One region of the Geodermatophilus sp. CPCC 206100 genome, then DNA from elsewhere that is predicted to be linked to it. Evidence: riboswitches for the same ligand, from Rfam matches in the RefSeq annotation. Region 1 holds a riboswitch; each other region holds the start of a gene.
What was found. A riboswitch is a leader RNA that binds a small molecule or an ion and turns the genes downstream of it on or off. The one in region 1 is predicted to bind cyclic di-AMP.
Positions count from the first base shown of each region.

Region 2: it holds a riboswitch for cyclic di-AMP, as region 1 does, so the genes downstream of both, PGN05_RS14405 (peptidoglycan DD-metalloendopeptidase family protein) here and PGN05_RS01605 (C40 family peptidase) in region 1, are expected to answer to the same signal.
Region 3: it holds a riboswitch for cyclic di-AMP, as region 1 does, so the genes downstream of both, PGN05_RS12040 (C40 family peptidase) here and PGN05_RS01605 (C40 family peptidase) in region 1, are expected to answer to the same signal.
Region 4: it holds a riboswitch for cyclic di-AMP, as region 1 does, so the genes downstream of both, PGN05_RS00695 (lytic transglycosylase domain-containing protein) here and PGN05_RS01605 (C40 family peptidase) in region 1, are expected to answer to the same signal.

Region 1 is NZ_JAQISV010000003.1:219,691-224,812, forward strand. It holds gene PGN05_RS01595 (cyclase family protein) at 1-730, shown strand, start outside; gene PGN05_RS01600 (thiamine pyrophosphate-binding protein) at 730-2,364, shown strand; gene PGN05_RS01605 (C40 family peptidase) at 2,500-3,609, opposite strand; cyclic di-AMP (ydaO/yuaA leader) riboswitch at 3,624-3,767, opposite strand; gene hppD (4-hydroxyphenylpyruvate dioxygenase) at 3,931-5,122, opposite strand, start outside.
Region 2 is NZ_JAQISV010000028.1:83,666-88,787, reverse strand. It holds gene PGN05_RS14425 (NAD(P)-dependent alcohol dehydrogenase) at 1-159, opposite strand, end outside; gene PGN05_RS14420 (zinc-dependent alcohol dehydrogenase family protein) at 279-1,247, opposite strand; gene PGN05_RS14415 (helix-turn-helix transcriptional regulator) at 1,440-2,327, shown strand; tRNA gene PGN05_RS14410 (tRNA-Ile) at 2,382-2,455, opposite strand; cyclic di-AMP (ydaO/yuaA leader) riboswitch at 2,860-3,015, shown strand; gene PGN05_RS14405 (peptidoglycan DD-metalloendopeptidase family protein) at 3,027-4,244, shown strand; gene PGN05_RS14400 (maleylpyruvate isomerase N-terminal domain-containing protein) at 4,269-5,122, opposite strand, start outside.
Region 3 is NZ_JAQISV010000021.1:60,336-65,457, forward strand. It holds gene PGN05_RS12030 (glycosyltransferase family 4 protein) at 1-445, opposite strand, end outside; gene PGN05_RS12035 (M48 family metallopeptidase) at 442-1,710, opposite strand; gene PGN05_RS12040 (C40 family peptidase) at 1,982-2,953, opposite strand; cyclic di-AMP (ydaO/yuaA leader) riboswitch at 3,081-3,278, opposite strand; gene PGN05_RS12045 (hypothetical protein) at 3,457-3,753, opposite strand; gene PGN05_RS12050 (DEDD exonuclease domain-containing protein) at 3,940-5,122, shown strand, end outside.
Region 4 is NZ_JAQISV010000003.1:27,577-32,698, reverse strand. It holds gene PGN05_RS00710 (flavin-containing monooxygenase) at 1-748, opposite strand, end outside; gene PGN05_RS00705 (TetR/AcrR family transcriptional regulator) at 804-1,451, opposite strand; gene PGN05_RS00700 (class I SAM-dependent methyltransferase) at 1,448-2,086, opposite strand; gene PGN05_RS00695 (lytic transglycosylase domain-containing protein) at 2,263-3,141, opposite strand; cyclic di-AMP (ydaO/yuaA leader) riboswitch at 3,376-3,537, opposite strand; gene PGN05_RS00690 (hypothetical protein) at 3,664-4,386, opposite strand; gene PGN05_RS00685 (LLM class flavin-dependent oxidoreductase) at 4,632-5,122, shown strand, end outside.

The DNA.
Region 1 (5,122 bases):
CATCGAGGTCGTCGACCTCACCGCCCCGCTGTCGATGCAGACGCCGGTCATCGCGCTGCCCGAGCAGTTCGCGCAGACCGCCCGCTTCGAGCTCGAGGAGCTCAGCCGTTACGACGACCGCGGCCCGGCCTGGTACTGGAACAACATCCGCACCGGCGAGCACACCGGCACGCACTTCGACGCGCCCAACCACTGGGTCACCGGCCGGGACGGCGAGGACGTCGCCTCCGTGCCGGCCCGCCGGCTGATCGGCCCCGCCGTGGTCCTCGACCTCTCCGCCGAGGCGGCCGCCGATCCCGACTTCCTGCTCGAGGTCGAGCACGTGCGGGCCTGGGAGGCCGAGCACGGCCCGCTGCCCGAGGGCGGGTGGCTGCTCTACCGCACCGGCTGGGACGCCCGCGGCGGCTCGCAGGAGGAGTTCCTCAACGCCGACGAGACCGGCGCCCACACCCCGGGCATCTCGCCGGACTGCGCGACGTGGCTGGCCGAGGAGGCGCCGGTGATGGGCGTGGGCGTCGAGACGGTCGGCACCGACGCCGGGGCGGCGCACTCCTTCGACCCGCCGTTCCCGTGCCACGCCGCGCTCATGGGCAGCGGCAAGTACGGGCTGACCCAGCTGCAGAACCTCGCGCAGCTGCCACCCACCGGCGTGGTGCTGGTCGCCGCGCCGCTGCCGATCGTCTCCGGGTCGGGCTCGCCGGCGCGGGTGCTGGCCCTCGTCGAGCGCTGATGCGGACCACGGTCGCCGAGGCGGTCGGGACCGCGCTGGCCGGCCTGGGCGTCGACACGGCCTTCGGCGTCGTCGGGTCGGGCAACTTCGCCGTCACCAACGCCCTGGTGGCGGCGGGCGCGCGGTTCGTGGCCGCCCGCCACGAGGGTGGCGCGGCGACGATGGCCGACGCGTACGCCCGGATGAGCGGCCGGCCGAGCGTGCTGACCCTGCACCAGGGCTGCGGGCTGACCAACGCGCTGACCGGGATCACCGAGGCGGCCAAGAGCCGCACGCCGCTGGTCGTGGTCGCCGCGGAGGCCTCCTCGCCGACGTCGAACTTCGCCGTCGACCAGGCCGCCCTGGCCGCCGCCGTGGGCGCGGTGCCGATGCGGGTGACCTCGGCCGGGGACGCCCTGGCCCAGGTCGCCGCCGCCGTCGGCACCGCCGTCGCCCGGCGCCGGACCGTCCTGCTCAACCTGCCCCTGGAGGTGCAGGTCGCGGAGCTGCGGGTGCCGGACGGCCCGCCGGAGGTGCCGCCGGCGCCGCCGCCGGTGGTGACCCCCGAGCACGTCGAGCGGCTGGCGCACGCGGTCCGGCAGGCCCGCCGGCCGGTGTTCGTCGCCGGCCGCGGCGCCCGCGGCGCCCGGGCGGCGCTCGAGGACCTCGCCGCCCGCTGCGGCGCGCTGCTGGCCACCTCCGCCGTCGCCAAGGGGCTGTTCGCCGGGAACCCGTGGTCGCTGGACGTGTCGGGGGGCTTCGCCTCCCCGCTGGCCGCCGAGCTGATCACCGGCGCGGACCTGGTGGTGGGCTGGGGCTGCGCGCTGAACATGTGGACGACGCGGCACGGCCGGCTCATCGACGCCGACGCCGTCGTCGTGCAGGTGGACGACGACCCGGCGGCGCTGGGCGTGCACCGGGACCTCACCTTCGGCGTGGTCGGCGACGTGCGGGCGACGGCGGAGGCGGTGGCCGCCGTCCTCGAGGAGCGCGGCCCCGGCTACCGCACCCCGGAGGTGCGGACGGCGATCGCCGAGCGGCTGCGGTGGCGCGACGTGCCGTTCGCCCCGCGGGGCGGCTCCGACCGCATCGACCCGCGCACGCTGACCATCGCGCTGGACGACCTGCTGCCGGCCGAGCGCGTGATCGCGGTCGACTCGGGCAACTTCATGGGCTATCCGAGCATGTTCCTCGACGTCCCCGACGAGTTCGGCTCCTGCTTCACCCAGGCCTACCAGTCCGTCGGGCTGGGCCTGGCCACCGCGATCGGCGCCGCGCTGGCCCGGCCCGACCGGCTGCCGGTGGCCGCGCTGGGCGACGGCGGCGCGTTCATGGGTGCCGCGGAGCTGGAGACCGTCGTCCGCCTCGGGCTGCCCATGGTGGTCGTGGTGTACGACGACGCCGCCTACGGGGCGGAGGTGCACCACTTCGGGCCCGACGGGCACCCCCTGGACATCGTCCGCTTCCCCGAGACCGACCTCGCCGCGATCGCCCGCGGGTACGGCTTCGAGGCGGTCACCGCGCGCCGTCCCGAGGACCTCGCCGCGGTCGCCGGCTGGGTGGCCGGTCCGCGGTCGGCGCCGCTGCTGATCGACGCCAAGGTGGCCGCGGACGAGCCGTCGTGGTGGCTCGAGGAGGCGTTCCGCGGCCACTGACGGGTTCGTGAGCATCGCAGGGAGCGCCAGCGACCGAGGAGCGGAGCGAGGCCGGAAGGGGCCTGACGGTATGGCCACTGACGGGCTCGGGCCGCCGACCGGAGGGGCCTCCGTGGCCACGGAGGCCCCTCCGGGTCAGCCGGCGATGCGGCGGGCGCTGTTGTAGCCGCCCATCGAGTCGATCGAGGCGACCTTGACCGGCTGGCCGTAGGTGGAGGCGTGCACCATCTGGCCGTTGCCGACGTAGATGCCGACGTGGCTGACCGGGCTGTAGAAGAACACGAGGTCGCCCGGCTGCAGGTCGGCCCGGGAGACGGCCCGGCCCATCGTCGACTGGATGCGGCTGGAGTGCGGCAGGCTCACGCCGGCGGCGGCGTAGGCGTACTGCACCAGGCCGGAGCAGTCGAAGGCGTTCGGCCCGGCGGCGGCCCACACGTAGGGGTCGCCGCGCTGCGCCATGGCGGTGTCCACGGCCGCCTGGGCCGCGGCGCTGCTCGCGACGACCGGGGCGGCCGGAGCGGCCGCGGCCGGCCGGGGAGCGGCCGCGCGGGAGGCCCGCTCGGGCGCGGCGGCCCGCTCCGCGGTCTGCTGGGCGGCCTGCTCGGCGGCGTGCCGTTCGGCGGCCTCCTGCGCGGCCCGCTGCTCCTCGGCGGCCAGCCGGTCGTACTCGGCCTGGAAGCGCGCCACCTGGCGGTCGAGGTCGGCCTTCTGGCCGGCGACCCGGTCGACGAGGGCCTGGGCCTCGGACTCCGCCGCGAGCGCCGCGGCGCGGGCCCGGCCGGCGTCCTCGGTGGCCTCCTGGGCGCTGCCGAGGACGCCGTTGTTGTGGTCGGCGATGGTCTGCAGCGTGCCGACGCGGTCCATCAGCTCGTCGGCGGACTCGCTGGAGAGCATCGCGGAGAGGGTGGTGAGGCGGTCGCCGGTCCAGGCGCTCCGCGCGACGGAGCGGACCCGGTCGCGGGCGGTGGCCAGGGCGGCCTCGGCGGCGGCGACCTCACCGGCGGCCCGGGCGGCGGCGTCCTGGCTGGTCCGGAGGCGCTCGCGGACCTCGTTGAACTGCTCGGTGACGACCTCGAGGTCGTGCGCCTTGGCCGCGACGAGCGCGGCGGCCTCCTGCGAGGTGGCGGGGTCCCCGGGGGCGGCCGAGGCGGCGGGGAGGGCGGTGAGGGTGAGCCCGCCGGCGGCGACGAGACCGACGAGGAGGCGGGGGACCGTGCGGCGGGCAGGGGCGTGCGAACTCGCCATCTGGGCGGGTCTGTCCTCTCTTCCACAGCCGCCTACCGAGTTAGCTGACGGGTTCGGGAGGGAAGTCGCCCGGCGCCTCGCGACCGGGACGGGTCGCGGGGCGCTTCACCCCAGTACTGCGGTGGGTCCCCGGTCCCTGGTGCCGGCGAGACGGGCCGGCGCAGGGTTCGGCGGCGTCCGGCCGGTGTCACCACGCGGTGACCGAACGACCCGTCCGGACGCCGCGAACGGTAGGTCCGTGACCGGAGCGTGACAAACCCGCCGGGTGTCGGTGCGCGACACCCCGGACGGGGATCACCGACCGTGACGACCCCGCCGCGCTCACAGGTTGCCGCGGCGCTCCTGCTCGCGCTCGATCGCCTCGAACAGCGCCTTGAAGTTGCCCTTGCCGAAGCCGAGGGAGCCGTGCCGCTCGATGAGCTCGAAGAAGACCGTGGGCCGGTCGCCGGTCGGCCTGGTGAAGATCTGCAGCAGGTAGCCGTCCTCGTCGCGGTCGACCAGGATGCCGCGGGCCTGCAGTTCCTCGACAGGGACGCGGACGGTGCCGATGCGCGCCCGCAGCTCCGGGTCCTCGTAGTAGGAGTCCGGGGTGGCCAGGAACTCCACGCCCTCGGCGGCCATGGCGTCCACGGTGGCGACGATGTCCGAGGTGGCCAGCGCGACGTGCTGGGCGCCGGGGCCGCCGTAGAACTCCAGGTACTCGTCGATCTGCGAGCGCTTGCGCCCGGCCGCCGGCTCGTTGAGCGGGAACTTCACCCGGTGGTTGCCGTTGGCGACCACCTTGCTCATCAGCGCCGAGTAGTCGGTGGCGATGTCCGCGCCGATGAACTCCGCCATGTTCGTGAAGCCCATGACCCGCCGGTAGAAGTCCACCCAGGAGTCCATCGCGCCCAGCTCGACGTTCCCGACGACGTGGTCGACCGCCTGGAACAGCCGCCGGGGCGCCCCCGGCCGCCGGACGAAGGACGACGTCCGTGCGACGTACCCCGGCAGGTAGGGCCCGGCGTAGCGCGAGCGGTCGACCAGCGTGTGGCGGGTGTCCCCGTAGGTGGCGATCGCGGCCAGGCGCACGGTGCCGTGCTCGTCGGTGAGGTCGTGCGGCGGCTCGAGCACCGTCGCCCCCTGCGCCGCGGCGTGCGCGACGCACCGGTCCACGTCGGGGACGGCCAGGGCGATGTCGACGATCCCGTCGCCGTGCCGGCGGTGGTGGTCGGCCAGCGGGCTGGCCGGCGAGTACGCGCCCTGGACGACGAACCGCGCCGCGCCCGAGGTCAGCACGTAGGCGCGGGAGTCGCGGTTGCCGGTCTCGGGGCCGGAGTAGGCGACCAGCTCCATGCCGAAGGCCGACTGGAGGAAGTGCGCGGTCTGGGTGGCGTTCCCGCAGGTCCACACCAGGGCGTCCCAGCCGCTGACCGGGAACGGGTCGGCGGCCGGGTCGTGCTCGACGAGGCCGACCAGGCGCTGCAGCTGGTCGGCGCTCAGGCCGGCGAGCCGCTCCTCGTCGGTGAGCGTC
Region 2 (5,122 bases), on a different contig from region 1:
GGGGCCCCAGTCGCCGTTGACGGTGTGGATGTCGGAGTGGCAGATGCCGGCGTACTCGATCTCGATGAGGACGTCGTTCGGGCCGACGTCCCGGCGCTCGATGGTGGTGGGGGCCAGGGGCTGGCCGGCGGCGGGGGCGGCGTAGGCGGGAACGCGCATGGGGGTGCTCCTCGTTCGGTTCGGGTTCGGGTGGGGCAGGGGTCAGTCGAGGGCGGGGGCGGCCGCGTATCAGTGCTCCTCGTCGGCCTCGAACAGGACCCGGTCGCGTCAGGTGCCGGTCAGGGCCGCAGCAGCGCCTTGATGGCGCGGCGCTCGTCCATCGCCCGGTAGCCCTCGGCGGCCTGCTCCAGCGGCAGCTCGAGGTCGAAGACCTTCCCCGGGTCGATGCTCCGGTCCCAGATCCGGCTGATCAGGTCGGGCAGGAACCGGCGCACCGGCGCCGGGCCGCCGTGCAGGTGGACGCCGGAGAAGAACAGCTCCGCACCGGGCAACGTCACGTCGTGGGAGACGCCGACGTAGCCGACGTGCCCGCCGGGGCGGGTGGCGCGGATGGCCTGCAGCATCGACTCCTGCGTGCCCACGGCCTCGATGACCGAGTGCACACCCAGGCCGTGGGTCAGCTCCTTGACGGCAGCGACGCCCTCGTCGCCGCGGGAGGTGACGATGTCGGTCGCTCCGAACTCCCGGGCCAGTCGCTGTCGGTCCTCGTGCCGGCTGAAGACGATGATCCGCTCCGCGCCCAGCTGCTCGGCCGCCAGCACGCCGAGCAGGCCGACGGCACCGTCGCCGACGACGGCGACGGTCTTGCCCGGGCCGGCCTCGGCCGCGACGGCGGCGAACCAGCCGGTGCCCAGGACGTCGGAGGCGGCCAGCAGCGAGGGGACGAGGTCCGCCTCGGGCGTGCCCGGGGTGGCGACCAGCGTGCCGTCGGCCAGCGGGATCCGGGCGTACTCCGCCTGCGCGCCGGTCGGGGTGGCGAACTCCCCGTTCACGCAGCGCGACTGGTAGCCGGCCCGGCAGATCTCGCAGGTGTCGTCCGAGGCGAAGAACGAGCCGACGACGAACTGGCCGGGCTCGACGCTCGTGACCTCGCTGCCGACCTCCTCGACGACGCCGACGTACTCGTGGCCCATCGGCCGCGGCCCGTCGATCGGCTCGATGCCGCGGTAGGGCCACAGGTCCGACCCGCAGACGCAGGCGGCGGTCAACCGGATGACCGCGTCGGTGGGCTGCTCGATCCTCGGCATCGCTCGGTCCTCGACACGGACGTCGCCAGGGGCGTGGAGGACGGCTGCTCGCATGGCGGGGCTCCTGGTGCGGTGGAGTGGATGGGCGCTGGACTCCACGGAACGCCCTCGTGGCCGGGCGTGGGAGGGCGGGCTCGTGGGGGGTACCAGCTCGACCTCCCTCCACCGGCCGGGCGACGTAGCGTCGATGGCGTGGACAACCGCACCGACATCCGCGACTTCCTCGCCAGCCGGCGCGCCCGCATCACGCCGGAGCGGGCGGGGCTGCTGCCCGGCGGGGGCCGGCGGCGGGTGCCCGGGCTGCGGCGGGAGGAGGTCGCGGTCCTCGCCGGGGTGAGCACCGACTGGTACACCCGGCTGGAGAAGGGCCACATCGCCGGCGTCTCGGACGACGTCCTGGAGGCCGTCGCGCGGGCGTTGCAGCTGGACGAGGCCGAGCGGACCCACCTGTTCAACCTGGCTCGTGCGGCCGCCAAGCCGGCCCGCACCCCGCAGCGACGCAGCAGCAAGGCGGAGATCCAGCCGCGCGTGCAGTGGATGCTGGACTCGATGACGGGGTCCGCCGCGTTCGTCGCCAACGGCCGCCTGGACATCGTCGCGACCAACGCCCTCGGACGGGCGCTGCACTCGCCGCTGTTCGCCGGCCCGCGGCGGCCGGCGAACTTCGCCCGGTTCCAGTTCCTGGACCCGCAGGCGCACGACTACTACCTCGACTGGGAGAGCGCGGCCAACGTCACCGTCGCCCTGCTCCGCGCCGAGGCCGGCCGCCGGCCGCACGCCGCCCAGCTCCGCGAGCTCGTCGGTGAGCTCTCGACCGTCAGCGAGGAGTTCCGGACGCGGTGGGCCGCCCACGACGTCCGCATCCACCACAACGGCGCGAAGCAGTTCCGCCACCCCGTCGTCGGCACGCTCGACCTGAGCTACTGCACGCTGGACCTGCCCACCGACGACCACGCGGACCTGCGCCTGACCATCTACACCGCACAGCCCGGGACCCCGTCAGAGGATGCCCTCAAGCTCCTGTCCAGCTGGGCCGCGACCACCGTGGACGCGGTCACGCCGGCTGCGGACCGGCCCTGATCAGGACGCCGCCCACGACGGAGCGACCACCGCGCTGACCTGCACGAACACCGGTGGGGCGGGTGGGGCTCGAACCCACGACCCAGGGATTATGAGTCCCGTGCTCTGACCGGCTGAGCTACCGCCCCGGCGGGCTCCAGCCTGCCAGACGCCCTCCTGGCCGCGGCCGGTCAGGCGCTGGTGACCATCCCCCTGGGCGGTCGGCCCGCGGCGGCGTGTCGGCCCGGAGTGGGCGGGATCTCATCCGACACCTCGGCGTGCACGGTCAGTGACGACGCCGGCCGGGGAGCCTCGTCGCCGTCCGCGTCCGCCGCCACCCGGATCGGGGCAGGTGGGGGACGGGTGTGGCGGGTGGGGCACGGGTGTCACCCGTCCGCGCCGATCGCGTGACGGCGTGTAGCGGTTCCTCACCCCTTTGGGCAAGCCGCCACACCGTCCGTGTTACTCGATCGTGACCGAGGTCCTCACTCGTAGTAGCTTCTCCGACGGCCCCGCCGGGCAGCGCCTCGAACCCGAGGGGCCTCGGCCGGGCCCCGCCGAACCGCCGACGTCCCTCCGGGGACCGAGGGGGACCGGGGACCCACCGTTCCACTGGGGTGAGTCCTGCCTGCGCAGGGGGCGCAGGCGGGTAGGGCGCCGTCCGGCCCGAACCCGTCAGCTAACTCGGTAGGCGGTCGTGAGGATGGGAGAACTGTCGCGTTGGCGACCCTGCACCGCCTGTACACCACGCCCGGTCGCGCCTCCTGGCCGCGCCGCCTGCGCTCTCCGCGCCGGGCCCTCGTCGTCGCCGCCGCGGTCGCCGGCCTGCTGGCCGGCACCCCGATGGCGCTGGCCGCCCCTGTCACCCCGGCCGCGTCCGAGCAGGAGGACCTCGCCCGCGAGGTCGCCCGCATCGAGGACGCGGTGCGGGCCGCCGAGGAGCAGCTGCAGCGGATGACCGTCGAGGCCGAGGCGGCCGCGGACGCGGCCCTCGTCGCCCGCGCCCAGCTCGCTGCGGGCCAGGCCGAGGCCGAGGCCACCGCCACCGAGCTGGCCGAGGCGCAGGCCGCCGTCATTGGCGCCGAGCAGGACATCGCCGACCTCAGCCGGGAGGCCTACATGGGGGCGGAGGAGCGCTACGGCGACATCGAGCTGTTGCTCGACGCCGAGAGCCCCACCGAGCTGCTGCAGCAGGCCGCCACCATGGAGGTCATCGGCGACCACCGCTCCGACCGGCTGGCCGAGTACCTCACCGTCGAGCAGCGGGTGCAGGAGGCCGACCGCGCCGCGCAGGCCGCCGTCGTCCGGCTCGAGGAGCTGGCCCGCACCGCCGACGAGGCCGAGGCCGCCGCCAACGCCCACCTCGCCGAGGCCCAGGCCGAGTTCGACGCCCGCGCCGCCGAGAAGACCCGCCTGGAGGAGGAGCTGCGCCAGGCGGGGGAGCGGATGCTCGCCGCCCAGGGTGCCGCCGACCCGGGTGCCGCCTGGACCGACCGCCAGGTGCAGGCGCAGACGCTGAGCACGGCGTCGGCCGCCGCCTCCGGCATGCTCACGGCCGGCCGGGTGACCTCCTGTTACGGCGCCCGCTGGGGGACCATGCACCAGGGGGTCGACATCGCCGCCCCGATCGGCACCCCGATCTACGTCCCCGAGGACGGCGTCGTGCTGCAGGCGGGCCCGGCCAGCGGGTTCGGCCAGGCGGTCTACGTCCAGCACGCCGACGGGCAGATCACCCTCTACGGCCACGTGAACCGGTTCTTCGTCAGCGCCGGCCAGGTCGTGACCGCCGGCGAGCAGATCGCCGAGGTGGGCAACAAGGGCCAGTCCACCGGACCGCACCTGCACTTCGAGGTGCACCAGGGAGGGCTGTACGCCAGCCGGGTCAACCCGGTGCCGTGGCTCGACGCGCACGGCATCGACCTCGGCGGCGCCTGCTGACCTGAGTCGGACGCGGCCGCCGGCTCAGCGGCGGCCGCGCAGCCGGCCCAGGAGCCCGCCCACCCCGCCGAGGGTCTGCGCGGCCAGTTGGAGGATCGGCCCGCCCGGGATGCCCGGCGCCGACTGCACGATCGGCGCGAGGGCCAGCAGCCCGCCGATCTCGTGCACCCTCAGCCGCCGGCGGGCCAGCGCCGCGACCGGGTTGACCCGGCCCGAGGCGGCCTCCAGCAGCAGGTCGGCCGCCGCCTCCACCGCGGTGCCGGCCGGCCGGCCGGCCGGAACGGGGACGACGGTCCAGCCGTCCCCGTCGGCGGCGAACCGCCACCCGCCGTCCGGGGTGGCCAGCGTCGCGCCGCCGGTGATGCCCTCCGCCGCCGCCAGGGCGCCGGTGACGTCGGCCAGGGCCGCCAGTCCGGCCTGCAGCACCGGGGCCGGCACCGGGGGAGCCCCGAGTGGCACGAGGTCCAGCCCGTGCACGGCCAGCTCGTAGGCCTGCCCGAGGACGACGCTGAGCAGCGGCAGCCGGCCCACCACGGCCACGGCGGGCGCGGTGTCGAGCGCCACCGGCTCCTCCGCCAGGTACCGGGCGGTCGCCTCGCGGTTGCGCCGGAGCGCGGCCAGCACGTCCTCCCGGGAGGCGTCGCGGTGCGCGGCGGTCACCCGCGCGTTCGTCCCGTCGACGTCGGGGGGCGTTCCCGCGCCGCCGTTCCGCGCCGAGTCGACCAGGTCGGCCAGGGCGGCGTGGTCGGGCCAGCAGCCCAGGTGGACGCAGATCTCGTGCGCCCGCCAGCCCGGCAGCCGGGAGGGCCGGTCCAGGTCGACCGCGGCCGCCTGGTCGAGGAAGGCGTCCCACGCCGGCAGCACCAGCTCGGCCACCC
Region 3 (5,122 bases), on a different contig from region 1:
GCCGTCCGGCGGTGTAGGCGCTGATGTAGGTGAGGACGTCCAGACCCCGCGCGATGCGCCGCATCAGGCCCCGGGCGCCCGGGAGCGCCACCCAACCCGTCTCGTGACCGTGGGTCGCCCCGACCAGGTGGCGGACGCCGGCGGCGCGCAGGGCCGGGGCGAGCAGGCCCAGGGGGGCCGCGGCCCCGAAGAAGGCGGTGTCGCAGCCGTGGCGGGTGGCGAGGTCGGCCGCTGCCCGGGCGGTGGCGCGGGTGGGCAGCAGCATCCCGGTGGGCCGGCGCACCACCGGGTACGGCAGCGCCGCGTCGTACTCCTCCCAGCCGGGCGACCGGGAGGCCAGCACGACGAGGGACTCCGGGGGGCGGCGGGCCAGCAGGGCGGCGACGAAGGTCTGGATGCCGCCCTGGCGGGGCGGGAAGTCGTTGGTGACGACCAGCGTCCTCACCCGGCGTCCTCCAGCCGCTGCCAGTCCTGCGCGAAGGCGATCCGCTGCGGGCCGGTCGGGTGCGAGCCGAAGAACCACTGCCAGGCGGCCGGCGGCGCGGGGTCGGAGAGGTTGGCCGCGGCGAGCCGGTTCTGCATCGTGATGAAGGCCTGGGCGTCCCCGGTGAGGTCGAGGGCGTGCAGGTCGGCGCGGGCCTCGAGGTGCCGCGACACGACGTTCTGCACCGGGGTCGCGACCAGCGTGCCGACCGCGATGAGGAACAGCACCAGCGGAACGACCCGCGGATCGCCCGGCGACTCCGCGCCCGCCCGCCGCAGCAGCGGGGTCCAGGACAGCAGCCAGCCCAGCGCGGCCACCGCCGCAGCCGCACCGAGGGCGCCCATGAGGGTCCCGGTCAGGTAGTCGTCGGTGGCGACGTGGCCGAGCTCGTGTCCGACGATCGACTCGATCTCGGCGTCGGGCAGCCGGTCCAGCGTCGTGTCGTACAGGACGATCCGGCGGGTCGCCCCGAAGCCCGAGACGTAGGCGTTGAGCGCCGTCGTGCGCCGGGAGGCGTCGGCGACCAGCACGTCCTCGGCGGGGCTGCCGCTCTCCTCCGCGAGCGCCAGCAGGTCGGTGCGCAGCTGCCCCGCGGGCAGGGGCTGGAAGCTGTTGAACGCCGGCTCGACGACCACCGGGTAGAGGAACGTGCCCACCAGCACCAGGACGGCGGCACCCCCGGAGGCCCAGGCCCACCAGCTCCGCGGTGCGCGCCGGGCCAGCCAGACGAGGGCGAGGAGGAGCACGGCGGTCAGGGCCGCGTCGATGGCGGTGGAGACGGCGACGTCCCGGCCCCACAGCGGCCAGCTGCGCGTCGAGAGGCCGTACCGGTGCCGGACGACCTCGCCGTAGGCCGACAGGGGCAGGGTCACCAGCCGCCCGAGCAGCGACAGCACCAGCGTGCCGAGGAGGACCTGCCAGGCCCAACCCCCGCCCAGCGGCCGGGCGACCGCCCGGACCAGTCGCGCGCCGAGCGGCGTCAGCGCCAGGACCGCGGAGACGGTCAGGCCCAGCACGAGGGAGGCCAGCGACGCCGGCCGCAGTGCGGCAGCGAAGGACTCCGCGCGGTCGACGACGGCGGCGGGCACGCCCGCGCCGGGGCGGACCGGCGTCGCACCGCCGGTCGGCTCGGCCAGGACCGTCCACGGCGTCCGGAGGGCGATGACCAGGACGAGCGCCAGCCCCAACACACCCGCGACCAGCAGCGCGGCCCGGCGGGCGCTCACCCGGCCGATCCTAAGAGGACCCCCTGCCCCCCACCGCTCGCAGGCTCGCGGCGGGCCCCTGCAGAGGGCCAAGGGCCAAAGCGGGACCCCGTTCCCCACCCTTCGCAGGCTCACGGCGGGCCCCTGCAGAGGGCCAAGGGCCAAAGCGGGACCCCGTTCCCCACCCTTCGCAGGCTCACGGCGGGGCCCGGACCGGGCCAGGAGCCGAGGCGGGACCCTCTGCCCCCCACCGCTCGCAGGCTCACGGCGGGGCCCTGCAGGGAGTCCGTCCTCAGACGAGGCGGCGCATGGCGGTGATGCCGCCCATCGAGTCCACGCCCACGACCTTCACCGGCTGGCTGGACGTCGAGGCGTGCACCATCTGCCCGTTGCCGATGTACATCGCCACGTGGCTGACCGGGCTGAAGAAGAAGATCAGGTCTCCCGGCTGGAGGTCGGCGCGGGAGACCGCCCGGCCCATGGTCGACTGCATGCGGCTCGAGTGCGGGAGGCTGACGCCGGCCGCGGCATAGGCGTACTGGGTGAGCCCGGAGCAGTCGAAGGAGTTGGGGCCGCCGGCGCCCCAGACGTAGGGATCCCCGACCTGCGCCAGCGCCGTGTCGACGGCGGCCTGCGCGGCACCGCTGGCCGCGGGCGCCGGTGCCGCGGCGGCCACCGGCTGGCCGGAGTGGGCCGTCTGCACCTGCTGCTGCTGCGGAGCGGACAGGGCGGCGTACTGCCCCCGGTAGTCGGCGATGTCCGCCTCGAGCCCGGACTGGCGAGCGGTGACCTCGTCGAGGGCCCCGCGGGCGGCCGCCGCCGCAGCATCGGCGTCGGCCTGGGCCCGCTCGGCTGCGGTGGCCGACTCGGCGACCTGCGCCAGCACGTCGCCGGCGTGCCCGGCGAGAGCGTCGAGCGTGGCCAGCTGCGAGACGAAGTCGTCGGCCGAGTCGCTGGTCGTCATCAGGTCGAACTCGGACAGGCTCCCGCCGGTGAACGCCGCGCGGGCCACCTGGCGGATCTGGCCGTCCAGCGCGCCGAGCCGGGCGTCGGCCTCGGCGGCGACACGGTCCGCGTCGGCGGCGGCAGCCTCACGCTGGGCGAGGGTCTCCCGCGCCTCGTTGACCTGCTCGCTGACGACCTCCAGCTCGTGGCCGGCCCGGGCGACGAGCTGGGCGGCCTGCGCGGCGCTGCCCGCCTGCTCCGGATCGGCGGTGGCCGTCCCTGGCAGCAGGGTCAGGGCCAGGCTGGCGGTGGCTCCCACGACGAGCCCGCGGCCGAGGCGGCCGGCGGTGGTGGGGCGGCGGGAGGTGACCGGGAGGTCGGGGTGGAGCGGATCAGGGGCATGCCCCAGGGCAGGGTGAGGGGTCGCCACGGGCGGCGGCTCTCCGTTTCTTCCTCAGCGACCGCCTACCGAGTTAGCTGACGGGTTCGGGCTGGGAAGACGTGCCCTATCTCTGCGTGCCGGCGGGCCGGCGCGTGTGCTCCGGCGGACCGGCGCACGCGAGAACTCACCCCAGTGCTGCGGTGGGTCCCCGGTTCACCCTCGACGCCAGGGAGCGCGTCGGGCGATTCGGCGGTGACCGGCCGAGGCCACCTCTGTACGGGTGACGACCTCCCGGCCGGACCGGCTCACCGTACGGACGTGGTGCAGGTGTGACAAACGAGGGCCGCGTGGACTGTGGGAACTCCCACACCGGCCCGGCGCGCCGCCCCGCTCCCCGCGCGCCGCTCGCGGAGCGCCGGACGGGACCTGCCTGCGCCCGCTCACCCGGTGCGCCGCCGCCGGTCTCCGGTGCCGCGAGGCGAGGCCTGGTGGCGCAGCGGTGGCACCAGGCCGCCCTCGGCCAGCGCCCGCACGGCGCGGCGCTCGACCTCGTCGAACTCCACCACCACGCCGGGCGCCGGGACGACGACGTCCTCGGCGGTCTGGGCGCGCGCCGTCATGGGCACCACGGTGGGATCGGCCCCCTGCCAGCCCGGTGGCGCCCCCAGCAGCACGGTGACGACGCAGTCCGTGCAGCCGGTGCCGCGAGCGGTGCAGGTGTCGCAGTCGATGAACATCAACCCACTCCTCTGCTGACCGGCCCTGGTCGCGGGGGCCGTCCCTGGCCCCGACCGGTCTGAGCAGCACGCTAGGGACGGGCACCGACAGTTCCGGACGGTCGCGCACCGCGGGCCCCGGGGGATCCAGCGTCCGCCCGGCGCGCGTCCCCGGGACTGTCACTCCCCCGACCTAGCGTCCGCCCCGTGCCCTCTTCCCCCGCCCGGCCGGCCGGGATCGCCGCCGGGACAGTCGCACGAGCCGCCGCCGGGCTGCCGCGCTACGAGCAGGCCACCATCGAGGAGCTGGGCACCCCGCTGGCGGAGGTCACGTTCGTCGTCGTCGACCTGGAGACCACCGGGGGGTCTCCCAAGGACAACGCGATCACCGAGATCGGCGCGGTCAAGGTGCGCGGCGGAGCGGTCCTCGGCGAGTTCCAGACCCTGGTCGACCCGGGCCGCGAGATCCCGCCCTACATCAGCGTGCTCACCGGAATCACCACCACGATGGTCACCGCGGCCCCGCGCATCGGCGCGGTCCTGCCCGCCTTCCTCGAGTTTGCCCGCGGCGCGGTCCTCGTCGCCCACAACGCCCCCTTCGACCTCGGCTTCCTGAAGGCCGCGTGCGCGGAGAACGGCATCGCCTGGCCGGCCGCTGCCTCGGTCGACACCGCCGTCCTCGCCCGCCGGCTGCTCACGCGCGACGAGGTGCCCAACTGCAAGCTGGCCACCCTGGCGCCCTACTTCCGCGCCGCCAGCGAGCCCTGCCACCGCGCCCTGGCCGACGCGCGGGCCACCGTCGACGTGCTGCACGGGCTGTTCGAGCGGCTGGGCCCGCTCGGCGTCTCCACCCTGGAGGAGCTGACCGGCCTCACCCGCCAGGTCGACCCCGACCGGCTGCGCAAGCGGCACCTGGCCGACGGCGTCCCCTCCGGCCCGGGCGTGTACCTCTTCCGCGGGCCCCGCGACGAGCCGCTCTACGTCGGGACGTCGAGCGACCTGCGCAGCCGCGTCCGCAGCTACTTCGGTGCCGGCGAGCAGCGCAGCCGGATCACCGAGATGGTCGCCCTCGCGCAGCGGGTCGACACCATCTCCTGCGCCCACGACCTCGAGGCCGCCGTCCGGGAGCTGCGGCTGATCGCCGAGCACAAGCCGCGCTACAACCGCCGTTCCCGCTTCCCCGAACGCGCCCTGTGGGTCCGCCTCACCGAGGAGCCCTTCCCGCGGCTGTCGGTGGTCCGCCGGGTGCGCCCGGGGGCCGGGGTCTTCCTCGGGCCGTTCCCGGACCGGCGGGCGGCCGACGCGGCGGTGGCCGCCATCCACGAGTCCCTCCCGCTGCGCCAGTGCACCGGCCGGCTGTCGGTGCGGGTGCTCGGCACCGCCTGCGCAC
Region 4 (5,122 bases), 190 kb from region 1:
AGACCAGCACGTTCTTCCACCGCACGAGCGGGTAGACCGCGCGCGCCGGCAGCCGGCGGCGCAGGGCGTCGGCCAGCGGGTCGCGGCCGGGCAGCGCCAGCACGTAGCTGGGGGTCCGCTGCAGCATCGTCACGTGCGCGGCGGTCTCCGCCATGGTCGGCACCAGGGTGACCGCGGTCGCGCCGCTGCCGACGACGACGACCCGCTTGCCGGCGTGGTCCAGGTCGGCGGGCCAGTGCTGCGGGTGCACGATCGGCCCCCGGAAGCGCTCCTCGCCGGGGAACCGCGGCCGGTAGCCCTCGTCGTAGCGGTAGTAGCCGGAGCAGACCGACAGCCAGGAGCAGGTCAGCCGGACGGTCTCCCCCGTGTCGGTGCGCTCCGCGGTCACCGTCCAGCGCGCCTCGGCGGTGGACCACTCGGCGGAGACGACCCGGTGCGAGAACCGGATGTGCCGGTCCACGCCGTGCTCGCGGGCGGTGTCCTGCACGTAGCCGCGGATCGTCGCGCCGTCGGCGATCGCCCGCGGCTGGGTCCAGGGCCGGAACGTGTAGCCGAGGGTGAACATGTCCGAGTCCGACCGGACGCCCGGGTAGCGGAACAGGTCCCACGTGCCGCCGATCGCCTCGCGCGACTCGAGGACCGTGTAGCTCAGGCCCGGACACCTCCGCTGCAGGTGGCAGGCGGCCCCGATGCCGGAGAGCCCGGCCCCCACGATCAGCACGTCGACGTGCGCGGTGGTGTCGGTCATGGCGCTCCCCCTGCTCGGCCGGTGACCGGCACCACGGTAGTCGACACGGTGTCGATCACCTCGACGGCTCGTCGGTGCCGTAGATGGCGCGCAACCAGACGGTGAGCAGGACGTCGATGAGGTCCGCCTCCCCGACGGCGGGCTGCTGGCCGGCGAGCGTGCCCTGGATGACCCGCTCGTTCATCCAGTTCAGGGCGACGGCGAGGTCCCGCGCCGGGGGCCCGCCGGGCGCCGCCCCCCGGGCCCGCTCGGCCTCGATGGCGGCCGCGGTCTCGGCGACGAAGCCCTCCATCACCCGGGCCCACAGCTCGCGGACCTCGGCACTGCCGGCCAGCAGCTGGGTCGCCGCCGCGGTCAGCGCCCGGTGCGCGGTGAAGGTGTCGCGCACGGCGACCAGCGCCGCCCGCCAGCCGGCCCGCGCGTCGCCGCCGGCACCGGCGAGGGCGGCCGACCGCAGCGCGTGCGCCTCGGCCACCACCCGGTCCAGCAGCGCGAGGACGACGGCGTCCTTGGAGGCGAAGTAGAAGTAGAACGTCGGCCGGGAGATCCCCGCGCCGCGGGCGAGGTCGTCGACGGAGATCTCGGCGAGCGGCCGCTGCGCCAGCAGCGCCTCGGCGGTGGCCAGGAGGGCGCGCTCGCGGTCGTCGCCGGAGGGCCGGCGCGCGCGGCGGCCGCGGCCGGGGGCCGGCGCCGGACCGGTCACGGCAGCCGCCACACCGTCGTCCGCCGCAGCCCGGGGCCCTCGGTCTCGGGGATGTCGTAGACGGCGGCCGCCACCAGCCGCTCGTGCGGCAGGTAGGGCCGGCCGGGGTCCCCGACCAGCACCTCGCAGCCGCGCGCGCGGGCGCGGTCGAGGAACGGCAGCACCCGCTCGGTCATCTCCCGGTCGTAGCAGACGTCCCCCGCGAGCACGACCTCGATGCCGGGCAGGTCACCGTCGAGCACGTCGCCGGCCACGCCCACCCCGCCCACGCCGTTGAGGGCCGCGTTGACGACGACCGCCGTCCGGCTGAACGGGTCGACGTCACTGGCCAGCACCGAGCGGGCGCCGGCCCGGAGGGCGGCGATGGCGACCAGGCCGCTGCCCGTCCCGAGGTCGAGCACCGCCCGGCCGGCCACCACCTCCGGGGTGTCGAGCACGAACCGGGCCAGCGCCTGGCCGCCCGGCCACGCCGCAGCCCAGAAGGGCGGCGCCTGGCCGGCGCCGCCCTCCGCGGTCTCCATCGCCTCCCAGAGGGCGACGACGTCCTCGGCCACGTGCAGCCGGACCTCCGGGACCGAGGACGGTCGCTGGACCTGGGTGTGGGCGCGGACGAACCCGGCGGGGACGGATCTCACGCCGGCCAGTCCACCATCCGCCCGGGTCAGGTCACCGCCCCGGAGGACGGGGTCCCGCCTCGGCACCTGAGCCCCCGCCCAGGGCCCCCCCCTGAGGGTGCGAGGGGTGGGGAGGACGGGCGGCCCCCCTGCCCCCCGCCGCGAGCCCGCGAGCGGCGGGGGGCAGGGGGGTCCTTCTAGTACCAGTTGTTGGCCTTCGAGTGCGCCCAGGCCGCGCAGGGGCTGCCGTACCGGTTCTCGATGTAGATCAGCCCGGCGTCGATCTGCCGGTAGCCGTCCGAGGTCTTGGCGATGCCGGTGCCGGCCCACGTCGAGTTGAGGAACTGCGGGATGCCGTAGGCGGTGCTGGTCGGGTTCTGCGCGTTGGGGTTCCAGCCGCTCTCCTTGCCCCACAGGTTCTCCAGGCAGCTGAACTGGTCCGCGCTGCCGACCTTGGACATGGCGTACTCCTTGAAGGAGCCGCTGGGAGCGGAGGACGAGCCGCCGCTCGCAGCGGGAGCGGCCGGCGCCCGCTCGGCCTCTCGGGCGGCGCGCTCAGCGGCCTCGCGCTCGGCGGCCTCCTGGGCGGCGCGCTCGGCGGCGACCCGCTCGGCCTCCAGCCGGTCGCGCTCGGCCTGCTCGGCGGCGAGCCGCTCGGCCTCCAGCCGGTCCCGCTCGGCCTGCTCGGCGGCGGCCTGGGCCTGGGCCGCGCTGGCCTCGGCGGCCTCGCGCTCGCCGCGGGAGGCGGCCAGGTCCTCGAGCGAGGCGAAGTCGTCGGGAGCCACCTCGGCGGTCGGCGCCTCGGCCGCGGCCTGCGGCGCGATACCGAGGGCCTCGGCGACACTGTGCGAGGCGCTGACCGTGCTGGTCTCGGCCTCGGCCGGCGGCTGGCCGCCGGCGAGCAGGTTCACCACGACGGCCCCGGCGGCGGCCGCGGCCAGCAGGAAGGCCGGGCGGCGACCCTTGGCCGGCAGGTGCACGCGCCGGCGGGTCGGGCGCTGGGCACCGAGCTCGGGGGTGGGGAACTCGGCGGTGTCCGCCTGGACGGCGGGGAACTGCTGGGTGCGGTCGATCATCGGGTGTGGGTGCTCCGGGGCGAGAGTGCGCGCGGGCCGACCCTCCGCGGTGCGGGGGGCAGCCCAGGGCGGCGCGGGCTGGGGGTGGGTGCGCCGGCGGCGTCGGGAAGTGACGCGGGAGACCGGCGGGCGCGGTCAGGCGGGATCAGCGGGCCGGGAGGAGGCGCGAGGTGCGCGCGGCCGGGTGTCCCTGCGAGCCGCGAGGGCCCGGGGGCGGGGCATGCGGAGACTCTCCGTTTCTTCCGTGGCCGCCTACCGGGTTAGCTGACGGGTTCGGGCGGGAAGGCGCCCTACCGGCCCTCCGAGCGACGCTCGGCAGGCCGGACTCACCCCAGTGCTGCGGTGGGTCCCCGGCTCGTGGCCACGGCTGCGGACACGACTCGGCGGCGTCCACCCAGGCTCCCCGTGTGGGGAGAGACGACCAGGCGGACGAGAGCCACCGTAGGGGCCGTTACCGTCCCGTGACAATCCCGGCCGTCACATCGGCACCGTGAGCTGTGTCGCGGTGGGCGCCGGCTCCGCTCAACCGGCGACCGGCTCCCGGGGCTCGGTGAGCACCACGTTCCCGGTGAGCCGCACGGCCCCGCCGCGCGGGGCGTCGGACGCCGCCCGGTCGGGCCCGACGGCGGGCGAGCCCTCCAGCGCGGCACCGAGGCTGTCGGTCAGGAGGCGCAGGGACTCGCGGGCGTCGTCCTGCCGACGACGGAGGTCGGCGAGTTCGGCAGCGGCGGCGGCCGCCTCCTCCTGCAGGCGCGCCCGCTCCGCGGCGGCCTCCCGGAGCAGCTCCTCGGCCTGCCGGCGGACCCGCTCGAGGGCGGCGTTCCGCAGGTCGGACACGTTGCCCAGCCGCGCCTCGGCCTCGGCCCGGGCGGTCGCGCGGACCTGCTCGGCGTCCCGCTCGGCCTCGGCGACCACCTCGGCCGCCCGCACCTCGGCCAGCCGGAGCAGCTCGCGCATCGCGCCGACGAGCAGCACCGCGTCGCGCTGCTCCGCGTCCGCGACCGCCAGGGCCGGTACGGGAGGGGCAGGGACGGCGGCGTCGTTACAGCGACTGCACCGGATCCCACTGGTTCCCGGCACCGGACGGACGAGCAGCTCGCTCTCCACCCAGGCGACGTAGTCGTCGACGTCGGCCCGGTCGTAGCCGCGCAGCCGCCGGCGGAACCGCGGTCGCGGCTCGAACAGCGCCGCGAGCCCGGCCGACTCCCCGGTGGGGTCGACGTCCCCTTCGCCCTGCTCGACCATCCCCGGCCTCCCCCGATCGGCTACAGCGACTGCAGCGTCCCCGACCCTGCCGGGTGCCCGGCTCCGCCGCCGTGCGACGCGAGAGCAACACGGGTGTCGTTCACCGCCCCGTGCCGAGATGATCACTCAGCGCTGCGGAGGGTCTCGACGAGGTGACGGAGCGTGCGAGGAAGACCCGGAACAGCGGGACACGCACGCGTGTTACAGGGAACAGTAGTTGCACTCTCAACCACACGGAGCCCGACATGCAGTTCGGCATCTTCACGGTCAGCGACATCACGACCGACCCCACGACCGGCCGCACGCCGAGCGAGGCGGAGCGGATCCAGGCGGTCGTCACGATCGCGAAGAAGGCCGAGGAGGTCGGCCTCGACGTGGTCGCCCTGGGTGAGCACCACAACCCGCCGTTCTTCTCCAGCTCGCCCACCACGACGCTGGCGTACATCGCCGCGCAGACCACCCGCCTGCAGCTGTCGACGGCCACCACGCTGATCACCACCAACGACCCGGTGAAGATCGCCGAGGACTACGCGATGCTGCAGCACCTCGCCGGCGGCCGCGTCGACCTGATGCTGGGCCGCGGCAACACCGGCCCGGTCTACCCCTGGTTCGGGCAGGACATCCGCAACGGCATCCCGCTGGCGGTGGAGAACTACGCGCTGCTGCGGAAGCTGTGGACCGAGGACGTCGTGGACTGGTCGGGCCGGTTCCGCACGCCGCTGCAGGGCTTCACCTC